2 regions of the Brevibacterium sp. 50QC2O2 genome follow, and region 2 is predicted to be linked to the other one. Evidence: predicted binding sites of a transcription regulator. Region 2 holds the regulator's gene; the other holds the start of a gene.

Region 1 (10,850 bases), on a different contig from region 2:
CATCGAGACCCGCTTCGACTCCCGCAGGCAGGCGGCCCGCCTGGCCGAACTGCAGACGCCGGGCCCCGACACCGCACCCCTGCCACCGGTGGTCGTGAACGAACAGCCGGCGGGGGTGCGCGCATGAGGATCGCCTATCTGCTGGCAGACCCCGGCATCGGGGTGTTCGGAACGAAGGGCGCATCCGTCCACGTCCAGGAGGTCATCCGGGCCCTGCGCCGCCTGGGCCACAGCGTCACCGTCTACGCGGTCCGCAGCGACGACACAGTGCCCGCTGACCTGGCCGATCTGCCGGTGGTCGAACTGCCGGTGGCCCGGACTGCGGACACCGCCGCCCGCGAGCGCGCCATCGCCGCGGCCGCCGACTCCCTGGCGCGTGCGGTGACGGTGGCCGGAGCCGACCTGGTCTACGAACGCTATTCGCTGTTCTCCACCGCTGGCTCCCGGGCCGCCGCGGCCCTCGGCGTGCCCTTCGTCCTCGAAGTCAATGCGCCGCTGATCGACGAGCAGGCCAGATACCGGGAACTGCACGACCGGGCGGGCGCTTTGGTCGCCACCGTGGCTCAGCTGGAAGCGGCACGGGTGGCGACCTGTGTGAGCGCCGGCGTGGCGGACTGGGTCCTCCAGCAGTGCCCGGGGGCCCGGACCCTGGTGGTTCCCAACGGGGTCGACGCCCACCGGATCACGCCCGCCGCGCCGACTGCGGGCGGGCCGGCTGCCGACACGCGGACCTTCACCGTCGGGTTCGTCGGCACACTCAAACCCTGGCACGGCACCCACCTGCTGCTCGAGGCATTCGCCCGCGCCGTCACAGCTGAGGCCGCTCTGCCGGGCGGACCTCGGGTCGACTGGCGCCTCGACATCTGTGGCAAGGGCCCGGAACTGGAGTCCCTGCGCGCTCTGGCCACCGACCTCGGGATCGGTGGGCGCACGCTGTTCCGCGGCGCTGTGGCACCGGCACAGGTGCCCGAAATCCTCCACGGCTTCGACGTGGCGACCGCACCCTACCCCGCCGCAGGCGACCACTACTTCTCGCCCTTGAAGGTCTACGAGTACCTGGCCGCCGGCCTGCCCGTGGTCGCCAGCGAGATCGGCGAAATCCCTGGTCTGCTGGGCTCGGACGTTGGCGTCCTGGTGCCGCCCGGCGACGTCGCCGAACTCGCCGCGGCACTCGTTTCCCTGGCCCACGACCCGGTGCGGCGGGCCGCGCTGGGCGCCGCCGCACGGGACTCGGCAGTCAACCGACACTCCTGGGACCGGCGCTGCGGCACCTGGCTGGAGCTCGTATGAGCAAGAAGGACAAGATCCGCGCCTCCGCGGTGCGCCGCACGCTGGAAATCATCCGCCCGCATGCGGGCGGCCAGAAGTGGATCGCCCTGGGCGGCCTGATCGCGCTGCTGGGCGATGTGGCCTTCCGCGTGCTCGAGCCCTGGCCCATGAAGTACGCGATCGACCTCGTCTCCTCGAGTCTGGGCGCCCGCCTAGCGGACGGTGCCCAGATCTTCGGCATCGACCTGGGCCGGAACTCCGCCATCGCCCTGGGTTCCCTGGCACTGGCCCTGGCGATCATCGTGGGTGCCCGCGCGCTGTGCAACTACGCGGCGACCGTGTGCTTCGCCCTGGCCGGTTCCCGCGTGGCCACCCTGCTGCGCTCCCGGGTCTTCAACCACATTCAGCAGCTGAGCCTGAAGTACCACTCCAGGGCCTCCGTGGGCGACACCTCGCAGCGCCTGGTCGGCGATGTGGGTCGGCTCCAGGAAGTCGCTGTGACCGCGGGCCTGCCCCTGCTGGGCAACGTCATCACACTGCTCGTCCTCCTGGTCGTCGTAGTGATCCTCGACCCCCTGCTGTCCGCGGTGGTCGTCGTGGCCGCCGCCGCATTCCTGGTCATCAGCCGTTTTTCCGGCCCGAAGATCACAGGGGCTGCCCGTACCACCCGCAAGGGCGAGGGCAAGCTGGTCCACTCCGCTGCGGAGGCACTGGGCGCTATGCGCGTTGTCCAGGCCTACGGACTGGAACAGACCGTCGCCGCGGACTTCGCCGACGGCAACGCCCGCGCGCTCAAGGCCGGGGTCCGCTCCAAGCGGTTGGCCGCAGCCCTCGAACGCTCCACGGACCTGCTGGTCGGCGTGGCCTCGGCCCTGGTCCTTGCCCTGGGCGGCTGGCGGGTACTGTCAGGGGCGATGACGCCCGGCGACATGGTCCTGTTCATCATGTATCTCAAGATCGCGATGAAACCCCTGCGCGATATGGCCAAGTACACCGGCCGGATCGCCCGCGCCACCGCCTCGGGGGAACGGATCGCCGAACTGCTCGACGAACCCATCGACATCGCCGACGCCCCCGGGGCCATCACGATGGGCCGGGCGCAGGGCGACCTGGACTTCGTTGGCCTGGGCAGCCGCGACGGATACGGCCGCAGCCTGTTCACGGACCTGAACCTGCACATCCCGGCCGGCCAACGGGTCGGACTGCTGGGACCATCGGGAGCGGGCAAGTCGACCCTGGCCGGCTACCTGCTGCGCCTGTCCGACCCCGAAACCGGACAGGTGCTCGTCGACGGCCTCGACACCCGCGAGGTCACCCGCGCCGGGCTGCGCGCCAATGTCTCCATCCTGCTCCAGGAATCCGTGCTGTTCGCCGTGAGCATCCGGGAGAACATCCGCTACGGCAGGCTCGACGCCAGCGCCGGACAGATCGCCTACGCCTGCCGGCGGGCCGGCATCCACGACTTCATCGAAAGCCTGCCCGAAGGCTACGACACCGTGCTCGGCGGCCGCGGCGACACCCTCTCAGGCGGACAGCGCCAGCGCATCGCCCTGGCCAGGGCAATGGTCCGCCAGGCGCCCATCGTGATCCTCGACGAGGCGACGACCGGCTTGGACCCCGAATCCCGCGAGGCGATCGTGGGCAGTCTGGACGAGCTGACAACCGGACGGACCACCCTGGCCATCACCCACGATGTCGCGATGCTGCGCGGCCTCGACCGGCTCATCTGGCTCGAGGGTGGGCGGATCGTCGAGGACGGCGCACCCGCCGAACTGCTCACCCGACCCGGCGGCAGGGTGGCTAGATGGGCCGGCCTGCAAACCCAGGGGCGGGCATGAGGGCGCCCGCGCACCCGGGAGCGCCATCGGACCCGGCGGATCGCAGCACGGACCTGCCGCAGGATCCCGCCGCGGCCGTGCACGCGCTCGCGGCCCTGCCCGCGACTCCCCGGCTGGCCGATCCCGCGGTGCTCGCCGAGCTCCTGGGAGAAGAGGCGGAACCCACATACGTGCGGATCAAACCGGGGGAGTCCCTCATCGTGGCCTGGCGCAGTGCCGTGCCGGAACCGGCGGAGGATGCGGGCCGAGGCCTCGGCGAACGATCCACAGCGGAGTGCCGCCACGGCTTCTGCGCGATCTTCACCGACCCTGCCAAGATCACAGGGGCGCTGCGGCGGGTCGCCAAGGCCGGATCCCGTATCGAAACACACGAACTGGGGGCCGGCCGGGTCCTGCTGACCGGCCCAGCGAGCGCCGACCCTGCCCTGGCCCACGAGGTCCACGCCGTCGTGAGGACACGCCGCTATGGCACACCGGAGACCTGGACGGTACTGAAATACAACCCCCGGCGCAGACTCATCGTGGCAACCCACGACGACCGCACGGGAGAACCCATCGTCCTGCGCATCGGTACGGGACCCGCCCTACCGCTGGTGCGCGCCACCGCACTGTGGCGCAGCCTGGGCGCCCCCGTCCTGCCCAGCATGTCCGTCGGACGGCGCGGCACCACCAGCGCCAGCCCGCTCTGGGGCGCCGGCGACCTGCACTCGCACCCCGACCCGGCCACAGCCTGTGCTGCGGGGCACGCCCTGGGCGCGCTGCACGCGCACTCCAGGGCGGGCGCCACCACGGGCCAGGAGACCGTGCTGCTCCACGGCGACGCATCCCCGGACCAGATCCTGGTGGCGGACCCGGAAGAGCCCACCGGCCAGAAGCCCGCCATCCGCATCATCGACTTGGACCGGGCGACGCGGGGCCCGGCGGCACGCGATGTGGGATCCTGGCTGGCCGCCTGCGAGGTGATCGACCTGGACCGACCTGGAGAGGGAACCCGGCTGGCCACAGACTTCCTCACCGGCTACGGCGCCACCAGGGACCTCGACGACACCGCCTTCACCGCAGAGGTGCGGCGCAGCCAGTCGACGGCCCTGCGCTCCCGCCTGGACGAACCCCTGCGCGCCCTGCGCCCGGATTGGCAGGATAGACGCGCCCGCCTGGTCGCCCTGGCGCTCGCCGCCTCCACGGTACAAGGACCGCTGCGATGAGCCCGGTACCGGCGGGTCCCCAGGTGGCAGGGCAATCCCTCCCGGACGATCCGCGACTGCCTGCACTGGCTCATTTGGCTGGCACTCTGGTCAGCCACAAGCCGGGCAAGCGCGCAGTGGTGCGCAGTCCGGACGGAACCCGGTACACCAAGGTCGTGAGGCCGGGGAAGGCCGCGAAGATCCTGGCAGGAGTGGAACGGGCCAGGCCCTTCGCCGGTCCCTTCGCAACACCCCGGATACTGACGTCCACGCAGGACACCGTGACCTTCGCCGCCCTGGCCGGAGTCGGCCTACACGATGCAGGGGCGTTCACCGAGGCCGCATGGGAGCGGGCCTGGAGGGCCTGTGCCCAGTCATGGCGGCGGTCCGTCGGGGTCGGAACGGAGGACCTGCCGGGGGACACCCCGGTGCACACGGGCCGGGCGGAGGCCCTGATCCTCACCGACAACCTGGCCCGGGCCGGTGGGGTGGAGCGGATCGATCCGGCCTTCGCCGCCCTGCTGGATGAGACAGCGAATCTGCTGGAGGACCGGGACATCGTTCCCGCACCCTGTCACCGCGACCTCCATGACAAACAGCTGTTGTTCGACGGCTCCACCACGCCCGGTTTGCTCGACGTGGACACCGCCTGCATCGCCGATATCGCCCTGGACCCGGCCAATCTGCGCGCCCACCTGAGATGGCGGGCCCGGCAGGGGATCTGGAGCGCATCGCGCGCCCAGGCGGCAGTGGATGCCGTGGACGAGGCGACGGCGCAGGCGGGCGTGGATCCGGCGGCCCTCGACCTGTACGAACGGGCCACCTGGCTGCGCCTGGGCTGCCTGTACGCCGCGCGCCCGGGCTGGCGGGAAACCGCCGCGAAGCTGCGCCGGGACCTGGTCGCCGGTGGAGTATAGGAGTATTCGGGTCCTTGACCAGGATAGGTCAACCTGAGTGGAGGAGCGTGGGTGAGGAGGCGAAGCGGTGACTTCCATACCGGGACTGCGGGCCACCGCGGGATTTCTGGGGGTGAACGTCTGCGTCGTCGTCATCGCATCCGTGTTCGCCTTCCCCGGCCTGGATTTGACATCCGGAGTGTTTTGGCTCTACAGCCTGTGCCTGGTGGGGGTCAATACCTGCATCGTCTGGTTGTGCTCAGCGCTATCCGGGTACGGCGGGGCGACGCCGCGGCGGCGGAACACGCGGACCGTGGTGGGGACCGGCCTGAGCATAGCCGGATTGTTCGTGCTCCTCTGGATAGTGGCGGGAATCCTGGAGAGCACGGGGCGTGGCGATGGTGGTCTGTTGGGAGTGACTTGGGTGGGCCTGCCCGGAGAGGTCGGCACGATCGCCCAAACATGGGTCTTCGGCTTCCTCGGCCTATTCTCCCCGGACGGGCCCGAACGCGGATAGTGCGGTCGGCCGGCAGGGCACTCAGCCGACTTCGATGCCCAGGTCCTCGATCACCTCGACGCCGGGGACGGCGGCCAGGGTGGCACCGGAGAGGATGAGCTTGGAGCCGCGGATGCCCGAGCCCAGGATGATCTCCGGTGCCTCGGCGACGCGGGTATCGATGAGCACCCGGTAGTTCTCCGGCAGGCCGATCGGCCCGATCCCGCCGTATTCCATCCCGGATTCGGCCACTGCGCGCTCCATCGGCAGGAACGATGCCTTGCGCACGTCGATGAGTTTGCGCACCCGCTTGTTGACGTCGGCCTTGGTATGGGCCAGGACCACGCAGGCGGCGATGCGTTCGTCATCGCCGCGGGTGCCGGCGACCAGCACACAGTTGGCCGAGGCCTCGGGCGCCAGGTCGTATGCCGCGGTCAGAGCCGCGGTGTCGGCCAAGTCGGGGTCGATCGCGAACACGTCGATCGGGCCAGCATCTGCACCCGGACCGGCCAGCGCTTGGGCGGTGGCAGGGGCCAGGAGATCGGTTCGGGTGGTGGCGGGGACGGTTTCGACCGAGTCGGGAATACTGTTCCATGTCATGGGAATCACTCTATCGGCCATGCGTCCCGGTTGCCGTGAGCTGTGTCCGGGTGGATCACATACGGTATAGTTGTCTTTTGGTCCGAACCCGGATCGAAGAAGAATTTGAGCACTGGCAGGCCATGTGCGCCCTTCAGGGCCCGGCACCAGGGCTCACAGAATTCGAAAGAGGATACTCATGCAGAAGGACATCCACCCGGATTACCACCCGGTCGTCTTCAACGACCTGGCTTCGGGCACCAAATTCCTGACCCGCTCGACGGTCAAGACCGAGAAGACCATCGAATGGGAAGACGGCAACACCTACCCGCTGGTCGACGTTGAAATCTCGTCCGCCTCGCACCCGTTCTACACGGGCAAGCAGCGCATCATGGACTCCGCCGGCCGCGTTGAGAAGTTCAAGGACCGCTACAAGGGCTTCGGCAAGAAGCACTGAGCTTCTTTCCACTGCACTGTGGCCCGCATCCGTAACAGGATGCGGGCCACAGTGTTTTTTGGTGCGGGGCGATCAGTTCTCATCGGGCGCGTCCCAGGCGCTTTCGCGATCGCGCAGGTCTAGGACCTGCTGGCGCCTGCGCCGGATGGCCATGAAGACGATGACGGCGGCCCCGCCGATAATACCGCCGATCACCCCGCCGGTCGCGGTCGATGAGCCGGTGGTGCCGGTGGGCCAGCCGCCCAGGCCCACATCGATCACCGGCTGACCGGTTTGCATGTGATAGGCCAGAACGGCGACGAGGAACAGGGCGAGCACGGCCCCAATCGTCATTGTGACTGCGAAGCGGCGTCCGGTGGTGCGCAGGGTTGCCCGGTTGAGGTCGACCCCTTCGCGTTTGCAGTAGCCGGCGGCCACTACACCCGTGAGCCCGTTGGCCAAGACGGGCAGGAGCGACCACAAGCCGGCCCCGATCAGCGCAAAGAGGATCCCCACGCAGATGCTCACATATGTTCCGACCGTCGCGGTCAGTGCATAGGCCCGCAGGATGATGTCGCGTTCGCGTTCATCGCCCATCGACGGGTCATTCAGCCCCGCCAGACGGTCGGCGAACTCATTGGTGCGTCGTGTGCTATCGGTCATGATTCCTCCAAGGGGAACAGGTCTTCGACGGTCGCGTCCAGGGTGCCTGCGATGCGCAGGGCCAGGTAGACGCTGGGGGCGTAGTCGCCACGTTCGATCGAGATGATGGTCTGACGGGAGACTCCGACGGTTCCCGCCAACTGGGCTTGGGTCAGCCCTGAGGTTTTGCGCCGCCCCTTGAGTGTGGGGACCGGCGTCCGGGCTTCGACCATGGCACCTCTCTTTCGTCAATGTCAATGATGCTTTACACAAAAAAGTAAAGCATCATTGACATATGATGTCAAGAGTTTTTGACATTCACACGAGGTTCCATTCGGCCGGCCGTTGCACGCCCCCTACTGGTCGAGTTCCTCGGAGGTCTCGATGTCGACGGACAGGGCATCGGCCAGGCGATCGAGCAGGAGCCGGCCGGTGCCCTCGAGTAGGGCACCGGAAGCACTGCGGCTGGCGGCCAGATCCCAGACCCCGCGGCCCATCGCGATCCGGTCGGCGAAGAGCACGACGACCTCCCGGGCGGGGGTGCCTGCCAGTTCGGCCTGCCGGGAATGCCAGACGATCCCCTGGAGTGCGGTTCCACCCTGACCCTGGGTATGGATCTCCCGCGCCACTGTGCGGGTACAGGGATAGTGTTCCGGATCACTGGAGGCGATGCCGGAGCGCTTCACCCCCAACTCCACCAGACGCTGATCGCGCAGATCGGCCAGCCGCAGCTGATGCGGAGTCCGGATACGGGCATGGAGTTTGCCCAACAGGGTCCTTTCGTCCACGATGCGCGGATGGGCCTGCGCGACATTGTGCAGACTGGTCTCCAAAAGAGCTGACTCCAGGTCCTCGGCGAGGTAGAGCGTGGGCACGCGCGCCCCGGTGCGCACGGCGTCGAAGGGCGCGAAGCGAGTATCGCCATAGCCGGGGTTGGCCTGGAAATACCCGTCCTGCGCATCATAGACGCGGTACCATTCCCGCCCGGCAGGGAACTGGGCCACCGGCATCCGCCCCGCCCTCGCACAGTCCACCAGCCGAGTCACTGCGACGGGGCAGCCCTCCGGATCCGGGCAGTCCAGGTCCTGCTCCGGAAACGAGTTCCTCACGCGACCTCGGCGCTGACCGGCCGCTGCGTCAACTCCAGTTCCGCTGCCATCCGGGTCGCGGCCCGCAGTGCCCGCCGGGGATTGTCGCCAACGACTTCCGCGGGGATCCCACCGCTGAGTAGGCCGGACGGGCTGGTCAGCCAGGCCCATAGGGACCAGCCGTTCATCCCGGCGGCCAGCAGGGTGCGCACCAGCGGGGTCATGGATGCTTCGAGGGTCCCATCCGCGGTCAGTTGCAGGGCCGGGATGATCGTCTGCCCGGCGACCTTGAGCGTGAACAGGTCGCCGCGCTCCCGCATCCGGGCGACCCAGGTGCGCGCGGAGCTCTCCCGCGATTGGCGCTTCTGGGCCAGGGACCGGTAGGTCTCATGGTCGTGTTCGAGCAGCAGGGCCTCCCGATTGGCTGCCAGCCGCTGCGCCTGCCGTGCGGTCGCCTCCGGAATCAGGGGGATCGCCGCATCCACCATGGCGCGATTGACGTGGGCATAGAGTGCGGAGCGGGCCCGCAGCTGTTCGCGCCCCGTGGCCTGGAACAGTGCAATGGCCTGCCTGACCTCGTCCTCGCTCAGCCCGGTGACCTCGATATGGTCATCCCCGGCGTGGACGCCGACGTTCTCCGGTACCTGCGTGGTGTTCATGCCCATCACCCCTGTTCGCCTCTTGGTATCGAGTGTAGCAATGTAGCGTCCGTATTCAAGATGCTACATCTGTTCGGTACCGTCTGGGGCGGGTTCCATATGAGCTCCATCATGCAATGTGGCAAGGAGATTGACCAGGGAAAGTACTGGATTCGCACAGAGACGGGCTAGGGTATGGGGCATGACCGAGGAAACGTCTGCACACGAAGAAGTCGCATGGACGATCCGGCATCCGACGCCGGCCGACGCCGACGGGCTGGCCCTCGTCCATGTCACCGGTTGGCGCGAGGCCTATGGTGACCTCCTGCCCGAGCATTTCTACGGCACCCAGGCCATGGTTCAGCGCCGCGCCCTGTGGAGTCGGGGCACCGCACTTCCCGAGTACGTCGCCCGAACCCTGGTCGCCGAGCTCGATGGGGAGATCGTGGGGTTCGCCCTGCGCACCCCGACGCGGGACGAGGACTCACCCGTTCCGGAAGAGCTCGCAGCGATCTACGTCCTGTCCGAGGTCTACGGCACCGGGATCGGGCAGGCGCTGCTCGACGGTGCGCTGGACGGGCGGCCGGCGATGCTGTGGGTCGCCAAGGACAATCCCCGCGCCAGGAGGTTCTACGAGAAGAACGGTTTCCATCCGGACGGCGAGGAGAAGAGCGATCCTGACCTCAAGGGCCTCGTGGAGATCCGCATGGTCCGGCGCTGATCTCCTCCACCGTCGGCCCGTCCTGCCTAGAGTTCGACGGTCCCGGACACGGTCGTCACCGCTCGGCCGCCCACCCAGATCGTCCCATCGGCATCCCGGTCGATCGTCACCCTGCCCGCTCGCCCCAGGCGGGTGCCCTGCGAGACCGTATAGTGCTCCGGTAGCCTGCCCGACGGAACCAGCCACCGGGCGAACCCCGCGCACAGGCTCCCGGTGACAGGGTCCTCGGGAACCCCGCCGTCGGGGAGGAATGCGCGGACCTCCACATCGGCCACGGGCTGACCGGCACCGGTTTCGGCTACCGGGGGATAGGCGCCCAGCACGCCCAGTGCGCTGCCGGCGAAGCGCGCGAAGTCCGGCTCCACATCCAGCACGGTGGCGGCATCGCGCAGCCACAGGCCCAACCAGCCCGGACCATTGTCGATCCACTGGGCGTCCAGGACGTCCTCATCGGCGATACCCAGGACGTCGAGCGCATGCGCCAACTCGGTCCCATTCGGGGAGCCCGTGCGCACGAACCCGGGAGCCGCGAAGGCCAGGGAGCCGTCTGCGGCGATGCGCAGCTCGATCAGCCCCAGGCCGCACTCCTGGATAAGCCCCTGCCGTGTGCCCGCGGCGTTCGCGGCCAGCCAGGCGTGCGCCGAGCCCAGGGTGGGGTGTCCGGCGAAGGGCAGTTCCCCACCCGGGGTGAAGATCCGCAGCCGGTAGTCCGCCCGCGGATCGCCGGCGCGCGACAGGAAGGTCGTCTCCGAGAGGTTGGTCCACCTGGCGAAGGCTGCCATCTGCGCCTCGCTGAGATCATCCGCATCGTGGACGACCGCCACGGGATTGCCGCTGATCGGACCGGAGGCGAAGACGTCGACCTGGGAGAAACGATGAGTGCTCATGGACGCCAGTCTATGTTCGGCCTCACAGTCGGCGGACGCTGATCCGCTCATCGGGCTCGCAGCGGCCGGCGGCCTGGTAGAGGGAGCGGACGCCGGTGGCGTTGTCCAGCGCCCTGGCGATTCCGTGGGCGACCTTCTCCTTGGCGGTGAACACGGCACGGTCCACCGGCAATCCG
Region 2 (10,850 bases):
ATGTTGCGGCCGTCGACACGCGGGGACGACTCCACGGTTCCCAGATCCGATACGTCCTCGGCCAGGCGGTTGAGCAGTTTGATGCCCATCTCCGGCCGCGACTGCTCGCGTCCACGGAACATGATCATGACCTTGACCTTGTCGCCACCGGACAGGAACCGGGAGACATGGCCCTTCTTGGTCTCATAGTCGTGGGCATCGATCTTGAGTCGGAACCGGATTTCCTTCAGGGCCATATTGGCCTGATTCTTCCGGGCCTCGCGCGCCTTCTGGGCCGACTCGTACTTGAACTTGCCGTAATCCATGAGCTTGGCCACCGGGGGCTTCGCCTGTGGGGCAACCTCTACGAGGTCCAGATCGGCTTCGCGAGCGAGGTCGAGCGCCTTACGAATGGCGACGATACCGACCTGTTCACCGTTGGGTCCGACAAGGCGGACCTCGGGCACCCGGATCCGATCATTAATGCGCGGCTCGCTGATGTGCTCGCTCCTAACATTCCAAGAAAAAGATCACTCGGGCCAAAAGGAAAGGCTCCCTTTCGACCAATGCGAAGGGAGCCCGGAATCTTATGATTGCAACCCGAGGGCTGCAACGCATTACCACATCAGTGGTGAAAATTCGTACCCGACCGCTTGAACGGTCAAGGTGGGAGCGGGCTCCGCTTTGCACTAACGACCATAGTACCCGTATCCGTCGGCATTTGCACATCGACTCCGTCACACACATGAATCTCACTCGACGTCGTCTTCCCCTCCCCTGCATTTCAACACCGGAGGGCGGCCACGGGGCCGAGGACCTGCGCAGTGGTCCGTGTGGGAAGCTTGGACCATGAATGAACAGACGAATTTCTCCTTCGAGACCCAGGATGCCGAGTCCGGCGCCGCCGCAGCCAACGCCGAGGAACAGGCCGCCGGCACCGCGATGCGCGACATCGCCGAGGTTGCGGCCGTCGAGGTCATCACCTCGGCAGCCGTCCACCTGATGAGCGCAGCGGCGGTCAAGGTGGGGCTGGCCGAGGACGCAGACGGAGTCAAGGGCGCGGAGTTGATGGACCTCGACGAGGCCCGCAAGCTCATCACCGCTCTGGCCGGCTTGATCACCGCAGGCGCGCCCGAGGTCAGCGATTCCCACGCCCGCCCGCTGCGCGATGGACTGCGCAGTCTGCAGTTGGCCTTCCGCGAGGCCTCGGCCATCCCCGATGCCCCCGGCAAGGGACCGGGCGAGAAGTTCACCGGCCCCGTTATGTGAGCCGCGAACCGAACCCGGGCCCGAGCCCGGTTTAGGTCGCCCAACCTTCCTTGCACGCGCACGCGCCCCCGTTATCCTGGGACGCGTGCGTGATCTTTTTGCATCGGACGTCCCCAGTGCCTCGGTTCTCAGCGGACCGGCCGGACCGATCCTCCTCCAGGACCACTATCTGATCGAGCGACTCTCCCGGCCGACCCCGCGGCGGCGGTCGGTCAACGCCAAGGGCGGCGGAGCACTCGGCACGTTCACCGTCACCGGCGATGTCTCCGCGCTGACCCGTGCCCAGGTCTTCGCCCCCGGCGCCCGGACCCAGGTGCTGGCCCGCTTCTCCTCGACCTTCGGCGAACCGGGATCCCCGGATACCTGGCGCGATCTGCGCGGCTTCGCCGTGAAATTCTACGGTCCCGACGGCAACCTGGACATCGTCGGCAACAACTCCCCCGTGTACTACGTGCGCGATACGACGGCAGTCGGGGCGCTCATGCGCGCTGGCCTGCGCGATCCGGAAACCGGGCTGTACTCCCACGACGCCCAGTGGGACTTCTGGTCGGCCACTCCACAGACGGCCCACCAGGTCGCCTATCTGATGGGCGACCGCGGGATCCCGCGGTCCTGGCGCGAACAGAACGGCTACGGCACGCACACCTTCCAATGGGTCGCCGCCGACGGCCGCAAATCCTGGGTCAAGTACCACTTCGAATCCGCGCAAAAGGCCGACTTCCTCTCCGCCCACGGCCATGAGGGCTTCGGACAGGCCGACGCGCAGGCGATGGCCGGCATCGACGCCGACTTCCACCGGCGCGATCTGGCACAGGCGATCAACGCGGGGAACTATCCCTGCTGGACCCTGTCGGTTCAGGTGATGGACGAACAGCGGGCGACCGAAGTCGACTTCGACCCCTTCGATCCGACCCGCGTGTGGCCCCACTCCGAGTTCCCCCTGCACGAGGTGGGCCGCCTCGAACTCGACCGCAACCCGCGCGACTTCTTCACACAGGTTGAACAGGCGGCCTTCACCCCGGCCAATCAGGTGGCCGGAACCGGGCTGAGCCCCGATCCGATCCTGCTGGCCAGGGTCCGTGCCTATGGGCTCTCGCACCGGCAGCGCATCGGCGCCGACTTCGCGGCTCTACCGGTCAATCGGACCCTGCCCGGCGTCGTGCCGGGTACCGCGGAGCCGCTGGCGGCCGAGGACCTGCTCGTCGGTGCCCAGTCCGCGGGGAGCCCGGCAGCGGGTCGAGCCGCCGCCGACTTCGCGCAGGCCCACACACTGGTGCGCACCGTAATGGACGATGAGCAGCGCGACCGGCTTGTCGGCAATGTGTCCGGGCACCTGCTCTGCGGCGTCAGCGAGCCGGTGCTGAGCCGGTCATTCGACTATCTGCGGCGCATCGACGCCGAGACCGGGGACCGCGTCGAAGCAGTGGTCCGTGCGGCCGGGCACCGGTGAACCGGACCGGGTCCCGATAGGACCGGCCCCGGCCGGCCGTTAAGCGGACTCGAGACTCAGAGTCAGGGAATCAGCGGCCTCGGCGATCTGCGGGGAGCCGGCCAGAGCCGTCTGCAGGGAGCCCAGCTCCGCCTGACTCGGCTGCCGTAGCGCCCGCACGTGCAGTGATACCTCGGGACCGCTCACAACGAGCCCGGCCGACCCCGGACCTACGCCCAGGGAGTCGATCCAGTCCAGGCCGGGAGTCTCACGCGCGATTCGCCCCAATTCCGCCACCGTGTTCGGATCGGCCCAGGCGGGCTGCCACTGCTCCTGTTTCAAGAACGCCCACAGGGCGGGCCTGCGCAGCAGGAAGGAACGCGGTGAGCCGGGGTCGAGCACGACCAGTTCCGCACCCTCCTCGACGGCCGCCGCGCACAGGCGCTCGGCCTCGATCGGTACGGGCCTGGCCTGCGGGTGCCAGGCGGTGAGGCTCGGGATGTCGGTGAAGCACGGAACGCAGCGCCTGCCGTCCTCCGAGGCCAGGAGCACCATCGCCATTTCGGATTTATTGTCGTGGACGTAGCCGTGTTCGTCGGTCGTATGTTCCACCGCGGTCGGCAGCACGGGGGCGTAGAGCCGGGTATCGCGCAGCGCTGCGAGGACGGATACGTGCAGCCGTGGATCGAAGGGATCCCGGGTCACGGCGCACAGAGCGTCGACGAGAACGGCGTCCGCCTCCCCCGTATCGCCGGAGAAGGGGTTGGGGTGCAAGTCCCGGCCGGCCCACGGGGTGCCGGCGGAATCCGCGGTGTTACCGTCGACGCCCGCGGCTTTGTCCGTCATGCCGGGCGCCCCGCCACGTCGAGGGCCTGGGCCAGGGTGAACTTGCCGGCGTACAGTGCCTTGCCGACGATCGCGGAGTCGACGCCCAGTCCGACCAGTGCGCGCAGCGCACGCAGATCGTCCAGGCTGGAGATCCCGCCCGAGGCGACGACCGGCTTATCGGTGCGCTCCGCGATCTGACGCAGCAGATCGACATTGGGTCCGCGCAGGGTGCCGTCCTTGGTCACATCCGTGACCACATAGCGCGCACAGCCCGCTTCCTCCAGCCCGTCGAGCACCTCCCACAGGTCTCCCCCGTCTTCGGTCCAACCGCGGGCGGCCAGGGTGGTCCCCCGGACGTCCAGGCCGATCGCCACCGTATCGCCATAGGTCTTGATGACCTCGGCGGTCCAGGCGGGGTTCTCCAGCGCCGCTGTACCGATGTTGACGCGCTCGGCGCCGGTGTCCAGGGCACGTTCCAGACTCTCCGTATCGCGGATCCCGCCGGAGATCTCCACTTTCAGGGAGACCGACTTCGTCACCCGCTTGAGCAGTTCGTAGTTCGACCCGCGCCCGAAGGCGGCATCGAGGTCGACCAGGTGGATCCATTCCGCGCCGGCCTCTTCGAAGCCGTGTGCGGCATCGATTGGGGACCCGTACTCGGTCTCGCTGCCGGCCGCCCCCTGGACCAGGCGGACGGCCTTGCCGCCGGCCACGTCGACAGCGGGCAACAGAACGAGGCGGGGATCGGTGGTTGCGGTCATGTTCTCTTCGCTTTCGAAAGGCGCCGGCATGCGAGGCCGACGGGGATTAGAAACTTATCAGCCAGTTGCGCAGCAGCCGGGCCCCGGCGTCCGCGGACTTCTCCGGATGGAATTGGGTCGCCCAGGTGGGCCCGTCCTCAACGGCGGCGACGAAGCTCTCGCCATGGGTGGCCATGGAGGCGCAGGTGCCGGGCGGGGGAACATGGGCGGCGTAGGAGTGCACGAAGTAGAAATACTCTTCGGCAAGGCCCGCGAACATCCGGGAGCCGGCCCCGGGAGTCACCCGGGTCCAACCCATATGGGGGATGACGGGGGCCGTGAGCTTTTGGACCGCACCCGGCCACAGGCCGATCCCGGCGGTCTCGACGCCGTGCTCGGTGCCGTGGGAGAACATCACCTGTTCCCCCACGCAGATTCCCAGCGTGGGCCGTCCCTGCGCATGACGGGTACGGATGATCTCCACCCCGTCCACGGCCCTCAGCCCGGCCATCACCGCACTGAAGGCCCCGACTCCGGGGACCAGGAGGCCGTCTGCCTGCGCCGCGCGGGTCCGATCGGCGGTGAGTTCGACCACCGCACCCGCGTGTTCGAGCGCACGGACCGCCGAGCGGACATTGCCCGCTCCGTAGTCGAGGACGACGACATCTGCGCTCATGCGCCGGCCCTCTTCGCCCCGCCGCCGAGCAACCGCCAGACCCGGTACAGGGAGAATCCCAGGACGAGGGCAGCCACCGCCACGGCGGCCCACACCAGGGCACGGCCCGAAAGCGCAACCAGGGCGCCGACGACGACGGCGATCACAGCCAGTAGGGCGACGACGAACCAGAGCAGAGCGGTACGCGCCAGCGATGCCCTGGCCGGGGTCATGGTGGCGGCCGAGGCCTGCATCTTGGTCATCGTCGAGGTGTCGATATGGCCCTCGACCTCGGTGGGCGCTGTCTGTTCGAGCAGCAGGGCCTCGACGATTCCCGGCAGGTTCGTCAGGGCCAAGCCGGCCGGCACATCGGACTCGCGCTTGCCATTGCGATAGTGGCCGGCATCGATCTGTTCCTCGCTGCGCACCAGCATGAGCACCTCGTGCTCACCGGCCAGGCGCGAGATCGTCGTGGCGATCTCGTCGGCCCCGGCGGCCGTGACGTCGTCGCGGGACAGAGCGGTGAATTCTCCGACGGGCACGACGTCACCGTGGATGTTCGACAGGACCAGGGCCGCAGCCAGCTGGTCCGCGCGTCCGAAGGGGGTGACGATCAGGGTACGGCTCACAGGGCTCCTTTGGTACTGGGAATCGCGCTGCCCATCCGCGGATCGGGTTCGACCGCCTGGCGCAGAGCGCGGGCGAAGGCCTTGAATTGGGCTTCGACGATATGGTGCGGATCGCGGCCGTCCAACAGGGTCAGGTGGACCGTCATACCGGCTGCGAAGGTCAGCGATTCGAGGGCATGGCGCGTCATCGACCCGGTGAAGTGCCCGCCGATCAGGTGGTACTGCTGCCCCTCCGGCTCACCCGTGTGAACGAAGTAGGGCCTGCCGCTGATATCGACTACGGCGCGCGCCAGCGCTTCGTCCAGCGGTACGTGGGCGTCGCCGTAGCGGCGGATCCCCGCCTTATCCCCCAGCGCCTGGCCGAGTGCCCGGCCGATCACGATCGCGGTGTCCTCGACCGTGTGATGGACATCGATCTGGGTGTCACCGGTCGCGCGCACGCGCAGATCGCACAGTGAGTGTTTGGCCAGTGCATTGAGCATGTGGTCGTAGAACGGCACGCTTGTGTCGATGTCGCCCTGGCCGGTGCCGTCGAGGTCGATCTCGACTTCGACAGTGGATTCGGAGGTGGCCCGCGTGGCGCGGGCGGTGCGGTGGGTCATATCAGTCCTGGGTCTCAGAGGGTGCAGTCAGCAGTTCCGGGTGCGCTGAGACCACGGCCGTCACCGCGGCGATGAAGGCATCCGTTTCCGCTTCGGTCCCCGCGTTGACCCGCAAATGGCCGGGGATGCCGTTGTCACGCACCAGCACTCCACGATCCAACAGGTACTGCCAGAGTCCGTGCGGGTCCGCAATCGATCCGAACAGCAGGAAGTTCGAATCGGAGTCCGCAACGCTGAACCCCAGCCCCAAGAGGGCATCGCGCATCCGGTCGCGACTGGTCTTGAGGGCCTCGACATTGGCCAGCAGGGAATCCGCATGATCCAGCGCGGCTCCGGCTGCGGCCAGGGTCAGCGCGGACAGGTGATAGGGCAGACGGACCAGCTTCAGAGCGTCGATGAGCGCCGGCTGGGCCACGGCATAGCCCAACCGCACACCGGCGAAGGCGAAGGCCTTGCTCATGGTGCGCGAAACGACCAGGCGCGGATACTCGTCCAGCAGGGTCAGCGCGGAGACGAATCCGGGACGTGCGAATTCCGCATAGGCCTCGTCCACGATCACGATGCCGGGCGCCGCGCGCACAATGCGCTCCACCGATTCGATCGGCGTCGAGCCACCCGTGGGGTTGTTCGGAGTGCACACGAAGACGACGTCGGGCCGCTCCCCTTCGATCGCGGCCAGGGCCGCATCGACGTCGATGTGGAAATCCGCGGCGCGCGGTACAGAGAGGAAGGAAGCACCCGTGCCCGTCGTGATGAGCGGGTGCATGGAATAACTCGGGGTGAAGCCCATCGCGGTGCGCCCCGGACCTCCGAACGCCTGCAGGATGTGCGAGAGGACCTCGTTCGATCCGTTGGCCGCCCAGATCCAATCCGGCGTCAGCACGGGATTGCGGTCGGCCGCACCCTGGGTGAGCAGGACCCGATTCAGATATCCGACGAGCTTGCCCCGCAACGCGGTGAAGTCCCGGTCGGGGTAGCGGTTGAGATCGGGCAGGACTTTCGCGATCGCGTCGGACATCGCGGAGACGACGTCTGGCGGCACGCTGTAGGAGTTCTCGTTGACATTGAGTGCGACGGGCACGTCGAGCTGCGGCGCTCCATACGGGGTCTGTCCCCGCAGGTCGTCGCGCAGCGGCAAATCCTGGAGATCGGTCACACGGAAAGTCTAACGCGCAGGCACCTGCAGGCTCTGCCCGGCCCGGATCGCGGAGTCGCGCAGACCATTGAGCCGTTTGATGTCCTCGACCACTATGTCCGTGCGCTGTCCGCCGGAGTGCGTGCGCGCGATCGACCACAGTGACTGGCCTTCCTCGACAGTCACCGTGGTCGTCGCGGGCGGTTCCGGCGCCTGGGCCGAGGCACCCGGTTGCGCCAGGAGGAACACCGGAACCGTGACCACGGAAATGGCCACCAGGACCACCAGCAGACGGACCCGGGTAAGAGCACTCCGATGCGGCGCCGGACGGGTTGTCCGGAATGCCTGTGACACAGCGATACTCATCGTTCCTCCTTTGGTTCGGGTCGCGCGGTGGGAAGTCCCGCGGCTCCTATTCGAACCTGTGTTCTATTGAAGCGCTTAATCGTATATATGTCCAGTCTTTTTTGGAACATTTTTGGAACATATGTGTGAAAATAGAATCGAACGGGGTCCGCAACCGTTGGCGCCTGCTGCAGCACAGCCTTCCAGCAGGCACTGACACGGCTCCTCTGAAGGAAAGTTTTCGCAGGTGAGGGCGATGAGGGACGGGGAATGACATGACAGCTGCACAGCGCCGGCCGCGCGGGCGGCCACGCAACGATAGCGTCGAGGACGAACTGCGCGAATTCCGCGACCGGGCCGGACACGGGGAGACCGGGAGCCAGTCGGCGGCCGCCGACGACCGGCGGCTGACCGCCAGGCAGCGGGTCGTCCTCGAGACCATCGAACAGGCCATCGTCGCCAACGGCTATCCGCCGAGCATGCGGGAGATCGGCGAGGCCTGCGGGCTGGCCTCGCTCTCCAGCGTCGCCCACCAGCTGACCCAGCTCGAACGGCTGGGCTATATCCGCCGCGATCCCAGGCGGCCCAGGGCCCTGGAGGTCGTCAATCCGGCCGAACAGAAGCTGGCCGCGGAAATCCACTCCACCGCGGAGCTCAACACCTCCTTGGTGCCGCTGGTCGGCCGGATCGCAGCCGGTGGCCCGATTACGGCCGAGCAGAACGTCGACGACGTCTTCGCCCTGCCCCGGCAGGTCGTGGGCTCCGGTGAGCTCTTCCTGCTCCAGGTGATCGGCGACTCCATGATCGACGCGGCGATCTGCAATGGGGACTATGTCGTCGTCAGGCGCCAGTCGAATGCCGAGAACGGCCAGATCATCGCGGCACTGCTCGACGATGAGGCCACGGTCAAGACCCTCAAGCGCACCGGCGGCAAGCAGTGGCTGATGCCGCACAACCCGGCGTATGAACCCATCGACGGGGACCACGCCACCATCATGGGCATCGTCACCGCCGTCATCCGCAGCATCTGAGGCGTTCGGCTGCGGGGCGCAGTGCCCGTGGCGCCCTGTTGCCCGGTCTGCGGCTCAGTCGGCTGCCGCGGGCATAGAGCCCAGCCGCTGTAGGGCGCCGCGGACTGTCGCATAGTCGTCGGTCCGCCACAGCGGCGGCAGGCTCTGCAGCAGGAAGCCCCCGTACCTGGCGGTACGCATCCGGCTGTCGAGGATCGCCACCACGCCGCGATCGTCGACGGTGCGGATCAGCCGACCCACGCCCTGGGCAAGTTTGAGCGCGGCCGAGGTCGCGCTGACGGCCATGAAGCCATTGGCCCCGTTGTGTTGGGCCTGCGCTGTCCGCGCCTTCGCCAACGGGTCGTCGGGGCGTGGGAACGGAATCCGGTCGATGACGACCAGTCGGCACGCCTGCCCCGGTACATCGACGCCCTGCCACAGGCTCAGGGTGCCCATCAGACAGGTTTCGTCCTCGGCCGCGAATCTCTTGACCAACTGGCCCAGAGTTTCCTCCCCCTGGAGCAGGATCGGCAGATCCGTATGCGCGCGCAGCGCCTCTGCGGCCTGAGTGGCCGCCAATTTGGAGGAGAACAGGCCCAGCGCCCCGCCGCCGGCGGCCGCGACGAGTTCGACCAGTTCGCTCGTCGCCTCATCGCCGAGTCCAGAGCGGCCCGGTTTGGGCAGGTGTCCCGCGACGTAGAGAATCCCCTGTTTGGGGTAGTCGAAGGGAGAGCCCACATCGATCGCGTCATAGCGCGGGGCATCGGGCCCGACCAGGCCCAGGGAGGCGGCCACCGCTTCGAACTTGCCGCCGAGCGCGAGAGTCGCCGATGTCGCCACCACGGTGGATTCCGCGAACAGCCCCGAGCGCATGGTGCCCGCCACCGACAGAGGTGCCGTGACCAACGAGGTCGTCTCCGTTTCCCGGAATTGATTCCGGGCCACCCAGAGAACGTCGTTATCAGCGTCCAGCGCCATGCGTTCTGCCAGTTCGAAGACTTCCTGCACGCGGGCCTTGGCCATCTTCTTCCCTGCGTCGGCATCATCGTCCGAGCGTTCCTTGTCCCCACCCATCTCCGAGACCAGCGTTCTGGCCTCGTCGCGCACCGCTGCGACTACGGACATAAGGGATTCGGGTTTGCGCAAAAGTAAACCGGTCTCGGATTCCGCCAGGGCCCGTTCGAAGCCGTTGGCCGCGCTGTCGAGCCGGCCGATCAGGGCCTCTGGCACCGTCGAGTGGCGTTTGGCCGAAGCCACCGCCGACTGGACCATGGGCACTGTCAGCGACCCGGTCAGCGCGTTGGTGACCCGATCGCGCAGTTCATGGGCCTCGTCGATGATGACGGCCCCGTGTTCGGGCAGGACCTTGTTCTGGCCGAAGGCGTCTATGGCCAACAGCGCGTGATTGGTCACCACGACGTCGGCGCCGGCGGCCTTGAGCTTGGCCATCTCCGCATAGCACTCGTCGTACAGCGGGCACTTCGAGCCGAGGCAGTCCGCGGCGTTGACGGATACCTGCTGCCAGGTCTTATCGGATACGCCGGGGGTCAGGTCGTCGCGGTCCCCGGTGTCGGTCGTGCGCTCCCAGGAACGGACCCGCGCGACTTCCTCCTCCAGCCGCGACATGCGCGTATTGCCGGACTGGGCTGCGGCGTCCGCACCCAGGTCGAAGAGCATGCCGGCATCGTCTTCGGGGTAGCCGCCGTCGAGCTTGTGCTTGCACACGTAGTTGCGCCGGCCCTTGAGCACCGCGGCAACGGGTTTGCGGCCGAATTCCGCCTTGGTGGCCTTGACCAGGCGGGGTAGGTCACGGTCGATGATCTGGCCCTGCAGCGCCAAGGTCGCTGTGGACACGACGACACGCGAGCCGGTGCGCATCGAGTATTCGACGGCGGGCACGAGATAGCCCAATGATTTGCCCGTGCCCGTGCCCGCCTGCACCAGCAGATGGGTCTCCGTGTCCAAAGCCGAGGCCACGGCCTCGGCCATGGTCTGCTGGCCCGCCCGCGGAGTACCTCCCAGAGCGCCGACGGCCAACCCCAGGAGTTCGGCTACATCCGCCACCCGGTCATTCCCCCTCTGTGTATCCGAAGGGGGCCAGCTCGGCGGCCAGATCATGATTGACCCGGGCGGTCAGGCGAGTGCCGGCTTCCCCGTACTCCTCGTGCTCGACGGTGCCCTGTTCGTGCACGCGCGAGACCAGATCGCCGCGGTCGTAGGGTATCAGCA

Evidence for each region. The regulator LexA, encoded in region 2, represses DNA repair genes until DNA is damaged. The targets are predictions, from matches to a motif close to TCGAACANNTGTTCGA.
Region 1: a site for LexA is predicted at 6,377-6,392, ahead of NQ038_RS09595 (YbaK/EbsC family protein). Genes of this name have one in related genera too.

The regions. Positions count from the first base shown of each region.
Region 1 covers NZ_JANIJZ010000010.1:65,102-75,951, reverse strand. The annotation lists gene NQ038_RS09625 (glycosyltransferase family 4 protein) at 1-127, shown strand, start outside; gene NQ038_RS09620 (glycosyltransferase family 4 protein) at 124-1,290, shown strand; gene NQ038_RS09615 (ABC transporter ATP-binding protein) at 1,287-3,107, shown strand; gene NQ038_RS09610 (phosphotransferase family protein) at 3,104-4,312, shown strand; gene NQ038_RS09605 (phosphotransferase family protein) at 4,309-5,208, shown strand; gene NQ038_RS09600 (hypothetical protein) at 5,276-5,704, shown strand; gene NQ038_RS09595 (YbaK/EbsC family protein) at 5,726-6,283, opposite strand; gene NQ038_RS09590 (type B 50S ribosomal protein L31) at 6,462-6,719, shown strand; gene NQ038_RS09585 (hypothetical protein) at 6,792-7,361, opposite strand; gene NQ038_RS09580 (helix-turn-helix transcriptional regulator) at 7,358-7,573, opposite strand; gene NQ038_RS09575 (RES family NAD+ phosphorylase) at 7,697-8,449, opposite strand; gene NQ038_RS09570 (hypothetical protein) at 8,446-9,087, opposite strand; gene NQ038_RS09565 (GNAT family N-acetyltransferase) at 9,269-9,787, shown strand; gene NQ038_RS09560 (PhzF family phenazine biosynthesis protein) at 9,814-10,674, opposite strand; gene NQ038_RS09555 (hydroxymethylpyrimidine/phosphomethylpyrimidine kinase) at 10,697-10,850, opposite strand, start outside.
Region 2 covers NZ_JANIJZ010000004.1:22,085-32,934, forward strand. The annotation lists gene infC (translation initiation factor IF-3) at 1-446, opposite strand, end outside; gene NQ038_RS04660 (DUF1844 domain-containing protein) at 922-1,248, shown strand; gene NQ038_RS04665 (catalase) at 1,334-2,698, shown strand; gene NQ038_RS04670 (SseB family protein) at 2,738-3,523, opposite strand; gene priA (bifunctional 1-(5-phosphoribosyl)-5-((5-phosphoribosylamino)methylideneamino)imidazole-4-carboxamide isomerase/phosphoribosylanthranilate isomerase PriA) at 3,520-4,266, opposite strand; gene hisH (imidazole glycerol phosphate synthase subunit HisH) at 4,313-4,921, opposite strand; gene NQ038_RS04685 (hypothetical protein) at 4,918-5,529, opposite strand; gene hisB (imidazoleglycerol-phosphate dehydratase HisB) at 5,526-6,131, opposite strand; gene NQ038_RS04695 (histidinol-phosphate transaminase) at 6,133-7,287, opposite strand; gene NQ038_RS04700 (LysM peptidoglycan-binding domain-containing protein) at 7,297-7,632, opposite strand; gene lexA (transcriptional repressor LexA) at 7,887-8,642, shown strand; gene NQ038_RS04710 (ATP-dependent DNA helicase) at 8,697-10,685, opposite strand; gene hflX (GTPase HflX) at 10,690-10,850, opposite strand, start outside.